One region of the Nitrogeniibacter aestuarii genome, then DNA from elsewhere that is predicted to be linked to it. Evidence: predicted binding sites of a transcription regulator. Region 1 holds the regulator's gene; each other region holds the start of a gene.

The links. Region 1 encodes sigma-54, which starts transcription at its own class of promoters, with help from an activator protein. Its sites were predicted from a motif close to TGGCACGCTTNCTGCTNA; they were not measured.
Region 2: a site for sigma-54 is predicted at 1,709-1,726, ahead of J0W34_RS15950 (PEP-CTERM sorting domain-containing protein). Genes of this name have one in related genera too.
Region 3: a site for sigma-54 is predicted at 1,850-1,867, ahead of J0W34_RS17880 (nitrate reductase). Genes of this name have one in related genera too.

The regions. Positions count from the first base shown of each region.
Region 1 is NZ_CP071321.1:498,047-501,322, reverse strand. Features, by position in the region: gene recX (recombination regulator RecX) at 1-170, shown strand, start outside; gene lptB (LPS export ABC transporter ATP-binding protein) at 157-879, shown strand; gene J0W34_RS02330 (RNA polymerase factor sigma-54) at 894-2,306, shown strand; gene hpf (ribosome hibernation-promoting factor, HPF/YfiA family) at 2,321-2,644, shown strand; gene ptsN (PTS IIA-like nitrogen regulatory protein PtsN) at 2,762-3,247, shown strand; gene hprK (HPr(Ser) kinase/phosphatase) at 3,216-3,276, shown strand, end outside.
Region 2 is NZ_CP071321.1:3,414,091-3,417,366, reverse strand. Features, by position in the region: gene J0W34_RS15960 (ABC transporter permease) at 1-354, shown strand, start outside; gene J0W34_RS15955 (ABC transporter permease) at 357-1,568, shown strand; gene J0W34_RS15950 (PEP-CTERM sorting domain-containing protein) at 1,770-2,714, shown strand; gene J0W34_RS15945 (class I SAM-dependent methyltransferase) at 2,780-3,276, opposite strand, start outside.
Region 3 is NZ_CP071321.1:3,863,577-3,866,852, forward strand. Features, by position in the region: gene J0W34_RS17870 (ATP-binding protein) at 1-763, shown strand, start outside; gene ybiB (DNA-binding protein YbiB) at 818-1,738, shown strand; gene J0W34_RS17880 (nitrate reductase) at 1,890-3,276, shown strand, end outside.

The DNA of each region.
Region 1 (3,276 bases):
CCGACTCGGACGACGCCGTGCGCGCCCGTGAAGTGTGGGAAAAGAAATTTGGCCGGCAGCCGGTCGACGCCCGTGAATGGGCGAAGCAAGCCCGCTTTTTGCAGGGCCGGGGCTTTGCTGCCGACGTGATACACAAGATTCTGAAAGATCGCGACGATGAGCCTGCTTAGGGTCACCGGACTACAGAAGAAGTACAAGTCACGCACCGTGGTGCACGACGTCTCGTTCGAGGTCGGCAGCGGTGAAGTGGTGGGTTTGCTCGGCCCCAACGGCGCGGGCAAGACCACGTGTTTCTACATGATCGTGGGGCTTGTCGCCGCCGACGGCGGACAGATCACCCTCGACGAAGCCGACGTGACCCATCTGCCCATCCATGCGCGCGCGAAGCTTGGCCTGTCTTACCTGCCTCAGGAAATGAGCGTATTTCGCAAGCTCACGGTCGAGGAGAACATCCTTGCGGTGCTGGAGCTTCAGGGCCTGCCCAGGACAGCCCAGCATGAAAAGCTCGAAGAACTGCTCGAAGAACTCGGGATTGCCCACCTGCGCGACAGCACGGCCATCTCGCTTTCCGGGGGTGAGCGGCGCCGATGCGAGATCGCGCGGGCCCTGGCCACGTCGCCACGGCTGATCCTGCTCGACGAGCCGTTTGCCGGCGTTGACCCCATCGCGGTGCTCGATATCCAGAAGATCATTCGCTTCCTGAAGGACCGTGGCATCGGTGTGTTGATCACCGATCACAACGTGCGCGAAACCCTCGGCATCTGCGAGCGCGCATTCATCATCAACTCGGGTGAAGTGCTTGCCAGTGGCACACCATCCGATATCGTGCAAAATGACCAGGTACGTCAGGTCTATCTCGGCGAACATTTCAGACTCTGACAGCGCGATTCCCCATGAAACCCACACTTCAACTCAAACTCTCGCAGCACCTCACGCTGACGCCACAACTGCAGCAGTCCATCAAACTGCTCCAGCTGTCGACGATCGAGTTGAATCAGGAAATCGAGAAGGCACTGCTCGACAACCCGCTGCTTGAGCGTGAAGAGGGCCCCGGCCCCGAAAGCGGCAGTGAGGGCGATGGCGAAGGCGAGCGCAACGAAAGCGAGAGCACCGAGTCCCAGAGCAACGAAGTGCTCGACGCGATGTCCGACTGGGCCAGCTCCAGTTCGGGCAGCAGCAGCAACCGGGACGATGACGACGACAGCGACTTTCAGTCCTTCCACGCCGCCCAGGTATCGCTGCGGGAACACCTCGACCAACAGATTGCACTGACCCCGATGAGCGACCGCGACCGGTCGCTGGTCCGCCTGCTCATGGAAGCTCTCGACGACGATGGCTACCTGACGCAATCACTCGACGACATTCTGGAGATGTTCGATCCGGAGAACGAAGTCGAGATCGAAGACCTGCAGATTGCCCTGCACCACCTGCAGCACCTCGACCCCCCGGGCGTCGGCGCACGCAGCCCGTCCGAATGTCTGGCACTCCAGCTGCGCTCGCTGCCCGAGTCACCCACCCGTGATCTGGCCATGCGCATCGTTGTCGAGCACCTCGAATTGCTGGCCCAGCGCGACTTTGTCCGCCTCCGCCGTAACCTGCAATGCTCGGAAGACAGCCTGCGGGAGGCGCACCACCTCATCTGCAGCCTCAGCCCGCGTCCGTGCGCCGAGTTTGCCCTCAACGACACGCGTTACGTCATCCCGGACGTGGTCGTGCGCAAGGTCCGCGGCCGGTGGACGGCCGCGCTCAACCCCGAGGCCATGCCCAAGCTCAAGGTCAATGCCCTGTATGCGCAATTGCTCCAGCAGAATCGCGGCAACAACGGCGATCTGGGCGGCCAGCTGCAGGAGGCCAAATGGCTGATCAAGAACGTGCAGCAGCGCTTCGACACCATTTTGCGCGTCGCGCAGTCCATCGTTGACCAACAGCGCCAGTTCTTCGATTATGGAGAGGTGGCGATGCGCCCCTTGACGCTGCGCGAGATCGCAGAGGAACTGGAGTTGCACGAGTCGACGATTTCACGCGTCACCACGCAAAAGTACATGTCCACGCCCCGCGGCGTACTGGAGTTCAAGTATTTCTTTGGCAGCCATGTTGCGACCGATACCGGTGGCGCTGCCTCGTCGACCGCCATCCGCGCGTTAATTCGTCAACTTGTGGAGGCTGAAGACCGTAAAAAACCCTTATCCGATTCCAAAATCGCAGATTTACTTGGCCAGCAGGGCATGGTGGTGGCCCGACGCACGGTTGCCAAATACCGTGAGTCCCTCAACATCCCGCCGGTCAGCAAACGCAAGACGATCTGACTACAGGAGCGATCATGAACCTCAATATCACCGGACACCATGTGGAAGTCACGCCCGCCATCCGCGAGTATGTGGAATCCAAGCTGGATCGTGTGATCCGACACTTCGACAACGTCACCAGCGTGAATGTCATCCTGTCGGTCGAGAAGCTGGTCCAGAAAGCTGAAGTGACCCTGCATGTGCGTGGCAAGGATCTGTTCGCCGAAAGCGAAAACGAAGACATGTACGCTGCCATCGACGCCATGACCGACAAGCTCGATCGTCAGGTCCTCAAGTACAAGCAGAAGGTCCAGGGGCACAGCAACGAAGCGCTCAAGCACCAAAGCATCGAATCGTGATCGATTCCCTCGCCGCCTGACCGGGGACAAGGGTTTATAATGCGGGCCAATCCGCTCAATTAACCCGTCCCGCCCCGGCCGGGCGGTCTCGACCCCAAGGGGTCGCAAGAAGTCTCCATGAACCTCATTGCCTCCCTCCTTTCCTCCGATAACGTCCTCGTTGACCTCGAAGCCAGCAGCAAGAAGCGCGTCTTCGAACAGGCAGGCCTGATTTTCGAAAACAATCAGGACATTGGCCGCAGTACGGTCTTCGACAGCCTCTTCGCACGCGAACGGCTCGGCTCTACCGGACTGGGTCAGGGCGTCGCCATCCCGCATGGTCGAATCAAGGGCCTCAAAGAGGCGACCGGAGCGGTCATCCGTCTGAGCACACCGATTCCCTTCGACGCCCCTGACGGCAAACCCGTGGATCTTCTGTTCGTGCTGCTGGTGCCCGAACAGGCCACCGAGCAACACCTTCAGTTGCTGTCAGAGCTCGCGCAGCTGTTCAGCGACAGCGAATTCCGCGATCGCGTCCATCATGCGTCGGATGCGGCTGCCGTACACGCCCTGTTCACCACATGGGGTGCCCATGCGCCAGACCAGCGTCAGCCGCCTCTTTGAGCGAGTTGGCGAACGCCTTGAGCTGACGC
Region 2 (3,276 bases), 1.8 Mb from region 1:
GCCATGAGTGTGATGGAGCGGACCTCCGAGATTGGTACCTCAATGGCGATCGGCAGAACCCGCCGGCAGGTGCTCATCGGGTTTCTGCTTGAAGGTGCCATGCTCGGCGTCGTGGGCAGTGTCATTGGTGTGCTCGCCGGTATCGTGCTGGCGCTCATCGTGTCGAGTATCGGCATCCCCATGCCCCCGCCTCCGGGCATGTCGAGAGGTTATGTCGGCGAGATTCGCCTTGATGGGCTTCAGATGCTGAATGCGGCTGTGCTCGTCACTCTGGTGGGGCTGGCAGGGGCGGTTTTCCCAGCGATCAAGGCGGCACGCTCCAACATTGTTGATGCCTTGCGGCAGGGGCGGTGAGGATGATCAAACTTGCAGCAAGAAACCTTCTGAGGCATCGAAAGCGCACTGCCACGGCCGTGGCCGCCATTGCGTTCGGTGTCGTTTGCGTTGCCTTGATCGGCGGCTTCTTCCAGCATATTTACGAGGGCTTTGCCGAAGCGATCATTCGCGGCCAGACCGGGCATGTGCAGATCTTCAGCTCGGGGTATAACGAGGGCGGGTTCCGGCATCCGGATCGGTTCAATCTGGGTGATACATCGGCATTGGTGAAGTCGCTCGAATCGCGCCCCGAGGTAGCAAGTGTCATGAGTCGGCTCTCTTTGCAGGGGTTGATGAGTAATGGAGCTGCCGACTTGCCCGTCGTCATCGAAGGCGGCGAGCCAGGCAAGGAGGCAAGCCTGTCGAGCTATGTACGCGTGCGGGCAGGGCGAACGCTGGAAGATGGTGATGATTTTGCTGCGGTCGTAGGGCGCGGGCTCGCCGAATCGCTCAGGCTCGACGTGGGGCGGAGGACGACCTTGCTCGCGTCGACGGGTGGTGGCGCCATCAACACGATCGATGTGACCGTTGTCGGCATTTTCGAGACCTACTCGCAGGATTACGACGCCCGTGCAGTCAAGGTCCCGCTTAAAGTGCTGCAGCAACTGTTTGGCGCTGACGTGGCTACCAGCGTTGTCGTCGAACTTGTTCAAACTGGCCAGACGAGCACTTTTCTGAAATCGGTTGATTCCGATTTACGGCAGGCGGGTCTTGAGCGACGCTCGTGGCGCGAACTGGCCGACTTCTACGAGAAGACGGTCGAGCTTTATGACGGGCAGTATCGCGTCCTGCGAGTCATTGTGATCGTGCTCCTGTTTCTCAGCGTGGCCAATGCGGTCGGTATGTCGATGTACGAGCGCACGCCCGAATTTGCCACCATGATGTCTCTTGGGACGCGTCGCAGACGTGTCGCAGCGCAGGTGTTCCTTGAGGTGATCCTGCTTGCGCTTGTCGGCGCGATCGTCGGCGTCGTACTGGCCGTATTGCTGGCGCAATTGATTTCGTGGATCGGGATCGATATGCCGCCTGGGCCGAATTCAACGCTGGGTTATACCGGCAAGATCATTCTGTCTTTTCGACTGTGCTTTGAAGCGGTTTTGATCGGCCTGTGTGCGGGCGCGTTGTCGAGCGTGCCTGCGCTCAGGCGCATCCTCAAACTCGATATTTCCGATGGGCTGAGACAGGCCATATGAGGTGAGGTTGGCAGGCGGCTACGCCGGATGGAGCGACGGCGTTTGCCAACCCCGTCAGGGTTGTCGAAATTATTTACAGTGAGATTTTTGAGGTGGGCGGGTGTGATTATAAGTTGATGTAAATAAAAGGAAAAAAAATCTGGCACGACGTGTGCTTATTGTTGGGCAAGCTGTTTCGAATAACTCATCACGGAGCCCACCATGAAAAAGCTCTCAGCAATCGCCGCCGGCCTTCTGGTCTCTGGCGTTGTTTCCGCCGCACCGCTGACCCTCCAGCCGGGTCCGCTGTACTTCCAGTTCAACAACGTTGAACAACTGAACACCAACAACGGTATCGTTGTCCCGGGTGGTTCCATCGACGTGAACGGCGATGGCATCCTCGACACGCCGGCCACGGAAGGTAACTGGGGTGTCTTCAATATCTCCTCCATCCAGTCTGGCGCTGTTGCTACCCCGAACCAGGACATCTCCGGTGGTTCGACCTACTTCGCTGATGACGGTCTGTCGGACATCTTCGGTCAAGGCCAAGTGTCCGGTATCTTCTACGGTCTGACCCTGACCTCCGGTACGACTGCAACCGGTGGCTGGATCGACCTGTACTGGGAAGATGCTGCTGATGACGACATCACCAACGCTGACCTGAGCGGCGCCAACTTCCCGGGCCGTACGGCTGCTAACCAGGCTGGCATCTTCACCGATGGCACCTTCCTGGCGCGTCTGAAGTTCGACACCGGTATCATCTCTGGCGACAACACCACGACTCTCGTGTCCGACGTTGATCTGACCACGCTGACCGGTAGCGGTCTGGCCGATTCTTTCGGTAGCGTTGTTGATATCAACAACGACGGCGTGATCAACTCCCTGGACGGTGAATGGGCTGGCGTTCTGAACAGCGACTGGTTCTTCGTTGATACCAACGGCAACGGCATCTTCGGTGAAGATGGTGAGACCCGCGATCTGCGCTTCTCCACCTTCTTCAACCTGCTGCCGAACACCTCTGCCTGGGCCGATCCGGCCAACGGCACGGTTGCTCTGCGTAGTAACGATCCGGGCCGCGCCTTCGTGGTGCCGGAGCCGGGTTCCCTGGCCCTGCTGGGTCTGGGTGTCCTCGGTCTGGCTGGCGCCCGTCGCCGCAAGTCTGCCTGATCTTCAGGTAGGCTGACCAAGAAAAAGGCGCCTTCGGGCGCCTTTTTTTCGTCTGTATGCCCGATTTAATGCAATGCTTTGAACAGCCAGTTGAGCCCTTCAAAGTCCTTTTTCAACGATTTCTCTTCAATAGACGGCAGGTTATTGATGTGACTGTCTGAGCCGATAATCTCGCTCGCAAAGACCTGATAAAAGGGAATGATGCGCGACACGACATGCTGCCCGGTGTCCGCAAAACCCGACGTCCTCATCGCTTCGAGGAATTCTGCCGGTGAAAAGGAGGCTCGAAGCGAGTTCTCGGAGTCGAGTTTGAATTCCTTGGCGGAATCGGGGGTGAAAACTTCGGGAAATATCTTTGGCGTACCTGATGCCCGCGGGCGGGCGTGGTCAAAGAAGAAGAATTGATTCTTGCCTGCCTGATCAAGGATGGCGCGCAAATCCGTGAGGCAGGTGACCATGGCGTCGAACGCTGGCAGGTGGTGCAAGGCAAAGACTGACGAGACCATGGAGAAGCGCGTCGTGCGAACCGATTCAATGTCTTGCAGTTTGCACATGTCGCCAT
Region 3 (3,276 bases), 1.3 Mb from region 1:
CGCCATCAAGTTCACGAGCAAGGGCGGAGTGACCGTCAATGTATCGGCGCGACTCGACGCAGAAGGCGTCAAGCCCCTGCTCGAGATTGCCGTCATCGACACCGGCATCGGGATTGCGGCCGAAGAGCAGCACCGCATCTTCGAAGCCTTCGCCCAGGTGGACGACAGCATGAGCCGAGCCACCGGAGGCGTCGGGCTGGGGCTGGCCATCTCCCGCGATCTGGCGCGCCTCATGGAGGGCGACCTCCTGTGCAAGAGCGTGCCCGACGTGGGCACCACCTTCCGCCTTCAGCTCCCGCTGCGCGTTCCGGCGCAACCGCGTCAGGCGCAGGAGGTCCCGCAGGAGCCCCCGGTCGGCAACAGTTTTCCGCGCTTCAGCGGGTGCGTGCTGGTGGTCGAAGACAGCCCAACCAACCGGGAGGTGGCGGTCATGACCCTGCAGGAACTGGGGCTTGAGTGCGACATCGCCGAAGACGGCCGCGAGGCGCTCGAGCGCCTGCATGAGCGTCGCTACAGCCTGGTGCTCATGGACTGCCAGATGCCGGTCATGGACGGCTACGAAGCCACACGCGCCCTGCGCAAGCTCGAAGAAGACCTGGGCTGGCAGCGCACGCCCGTCATTGCACTGACGGCGAACGCGGTGGCGGGCAACGAAGCGCGGTGCTTTGGCGCCGGCATGGACGACTTTGTCCCCAAGCCCTTCGAAATCGAGGACCTGGTGAAGGCCCTGAAACGTTATCTGAGCGTTCAGCGCGCGGCCTGAATTTGCCGTCATGGAACGATGTGTGCGGCGCAAAACGCTGCCATAATCGCGCACATGAAATACGCCAGCACCATCAAGGAAATCGGCCGTGGCGCCAAGGGGGCCAAACCCCTGCCGGTCGATGCCGCCAGATCCCTGTTCACCGACATCCTCGCGCAACAGGTGCCCGAGCTCGAACTGGGCGCCATCATCCTGTCCATGCGCATCAAGAGCGAATCGCTCGACGAGCTCATCGGATTCAAACAGGCCATGGACGCGGTCACGCCGCAACTGAGCGTGCCGGCGGGCTGGCGCTGCGTGGTCCTGCCCAGCTACAACGGGGCGCGCCGCCAACCCAATCTCATGCCCCTGCTCGCCATGCTACTGGCGCGCGAGGGCGTCCCGGTGCTCATTCAGGGCCGGCATGACTTCGACGCCCGCGTCAGTCCCTTCGAGCTGCTGGCGGAACTGGGCATCACGCCGCAGCAAGACGTCCAGGCGGCCAGCGCACAACTGGCGGCCGGCCAGGTGGCCTGCCTCAAGCTCGACACCCTGTTGCCGGGGCTGGATGCCCTTCTGGCGCTGCGGCCCCGATTGGGTGTGCGCAACAGCGGCCACACCATGGCCAAGCTGCTCGATCCGGCCCGGGGCCACAGCGTGCGCGTGGTCGCGGTCACCCACCCCGAATACCTGGAGCGCATGGATGAGTTTCTCCTGGCCGATGGCGGCAGTGCCATGCTCATGCGTGGCACCGAGGGCGAAGCCTATGCCAACCCGCGGCGACGCCCGGCCATGAAACTCTATGCCGACGGTGCGCTGGTCGAGACGATCGAAGCAGAAGCCGGCGGTGCACCGCCCCACGCGGATGTCCCCGACGTGCCCGAGGTGCGCGAAAACGCCGGACTCATCCGCGACATGCTCGCCGGCAAGACACCCATCCCTGCGCCCATCCGGGCTCAGGCCGAGGCCCTGATCCGCCGCGCCCGCCTCACCTGACCCCGGCACCCGCCGCACCAGTGTTGTGCAAATTGCACCAAGCTGGCGCACCCGAATTCGACTCGGGGCGATTTTGCAGCGCAAAACCGCCTCAAGCACGCCAGATCTGGCTGGCACGCCGGTTGCTACATTGCGCAGCAAAGGAGTGCCCATGTCTGAGACCAAATCCACCTGTTGTTATTGCGGCGTCGGCTGCGGCGTCATCATCGAGCATGATGGCGACCAGATCACCGGCGTGCGCGGCGACCCCGACCATCCAGCCAACTTCGGTCGCCTGTGCACCAAGGGCTCGACACTCCACCTGACGGCGGCGCCCGAGACCCTGGCGGTGCGCGCCAAGGTGCCGCAACTGCGCACCACCCGCGACGCGGCCCGCCTGCCCAGCGACTGGGACACGGCCCTCGACCATGTCGCCGGGCGCTTTGCCGACATCATTCGCACCCACGGCCCCGACGCGGTTGCCTTCTATGGCGCCGGCCAGTTGCTGACCGAGGACTATTACGTCTTCAACAAGCTCGCCAAGGGCCTGATCGGCACCAACAATCTCGACACCAATTCGCGCCTGTGCATGTCCAGTGCCGTGGCCGGGTACAAGCTGAGTCTCGGCGCCGACAGCCCACCGTGCAGCTACGAGGACTTCGACCACGCGGGCTGTCTGTTCATCACCGGCAGCAATACCGCCTTCGCCCACCCGATTGCCTTCCGCCGCGTCGAAGACGCCCGCAAGGCCAATCCGGACATGAAGCTCATCGTGGTGGACCCGCGCCGTACCGACACCGCTGAAGCCGCCGACCTGTTCCTGCCCATCCTGCCCGGCACCGACATCGCGCTCTACAACGCCATGCTGCATGTGATGCTGTGGGAGGGGTGGATCGACCAGGCCTATGTGGACGCGCACACCGAGGGCTTCGATGCCCTCAAGAAGCTGGTGCGCGATTACAGCCCCACCAGTGCCGCCGACATCTGCGGCATCCCCAAGGCCGACATCGAAAAGGCCGCCGAGTGGTTTGCCACCTCCAGCGCCACCCTGTCGCTCTACTGCCAGGGTCTGAATCAGTCCAGTTCAGGCACCCACAAGAATTCCGCGCTCATCAACCTGCATCTGGCCACCGGGCAGATCGGCCGTGCCGGCGCCGGCCCCTTCTCGCTGACCGGGCAACCCAATGCCATGGGGGGCCGCGAAGTCGGCGGTCTGGCCAACCTGCTGTCCGCCCATCGCGACCTCGCCAACCCGGAGCACCGCGCCGAAGTGGCCGCTCTGTGGGGCATCGACGATGTGCCTGCCGAACCCGGCAAGAGTGCCGTCGAACTGTTTGAAGCGGTCAAGGAAGGTCAGATCAAGGCCGTGTGGATTGCCTGTACCAATCCCGCGCAATCGATGCCCGATCAGACACTCATTCACGAAGCACTCAAAACCGCCGAACTGGTGGTGGTGCAGGAAGCCTTCGAGCACACCGAAACCTGCGCCTACGCCGACGTTCTGCTGCCGGCCACCACCTGGGGCGAGAAGAACGGCACGGTCACCAACTCAGAGCGCC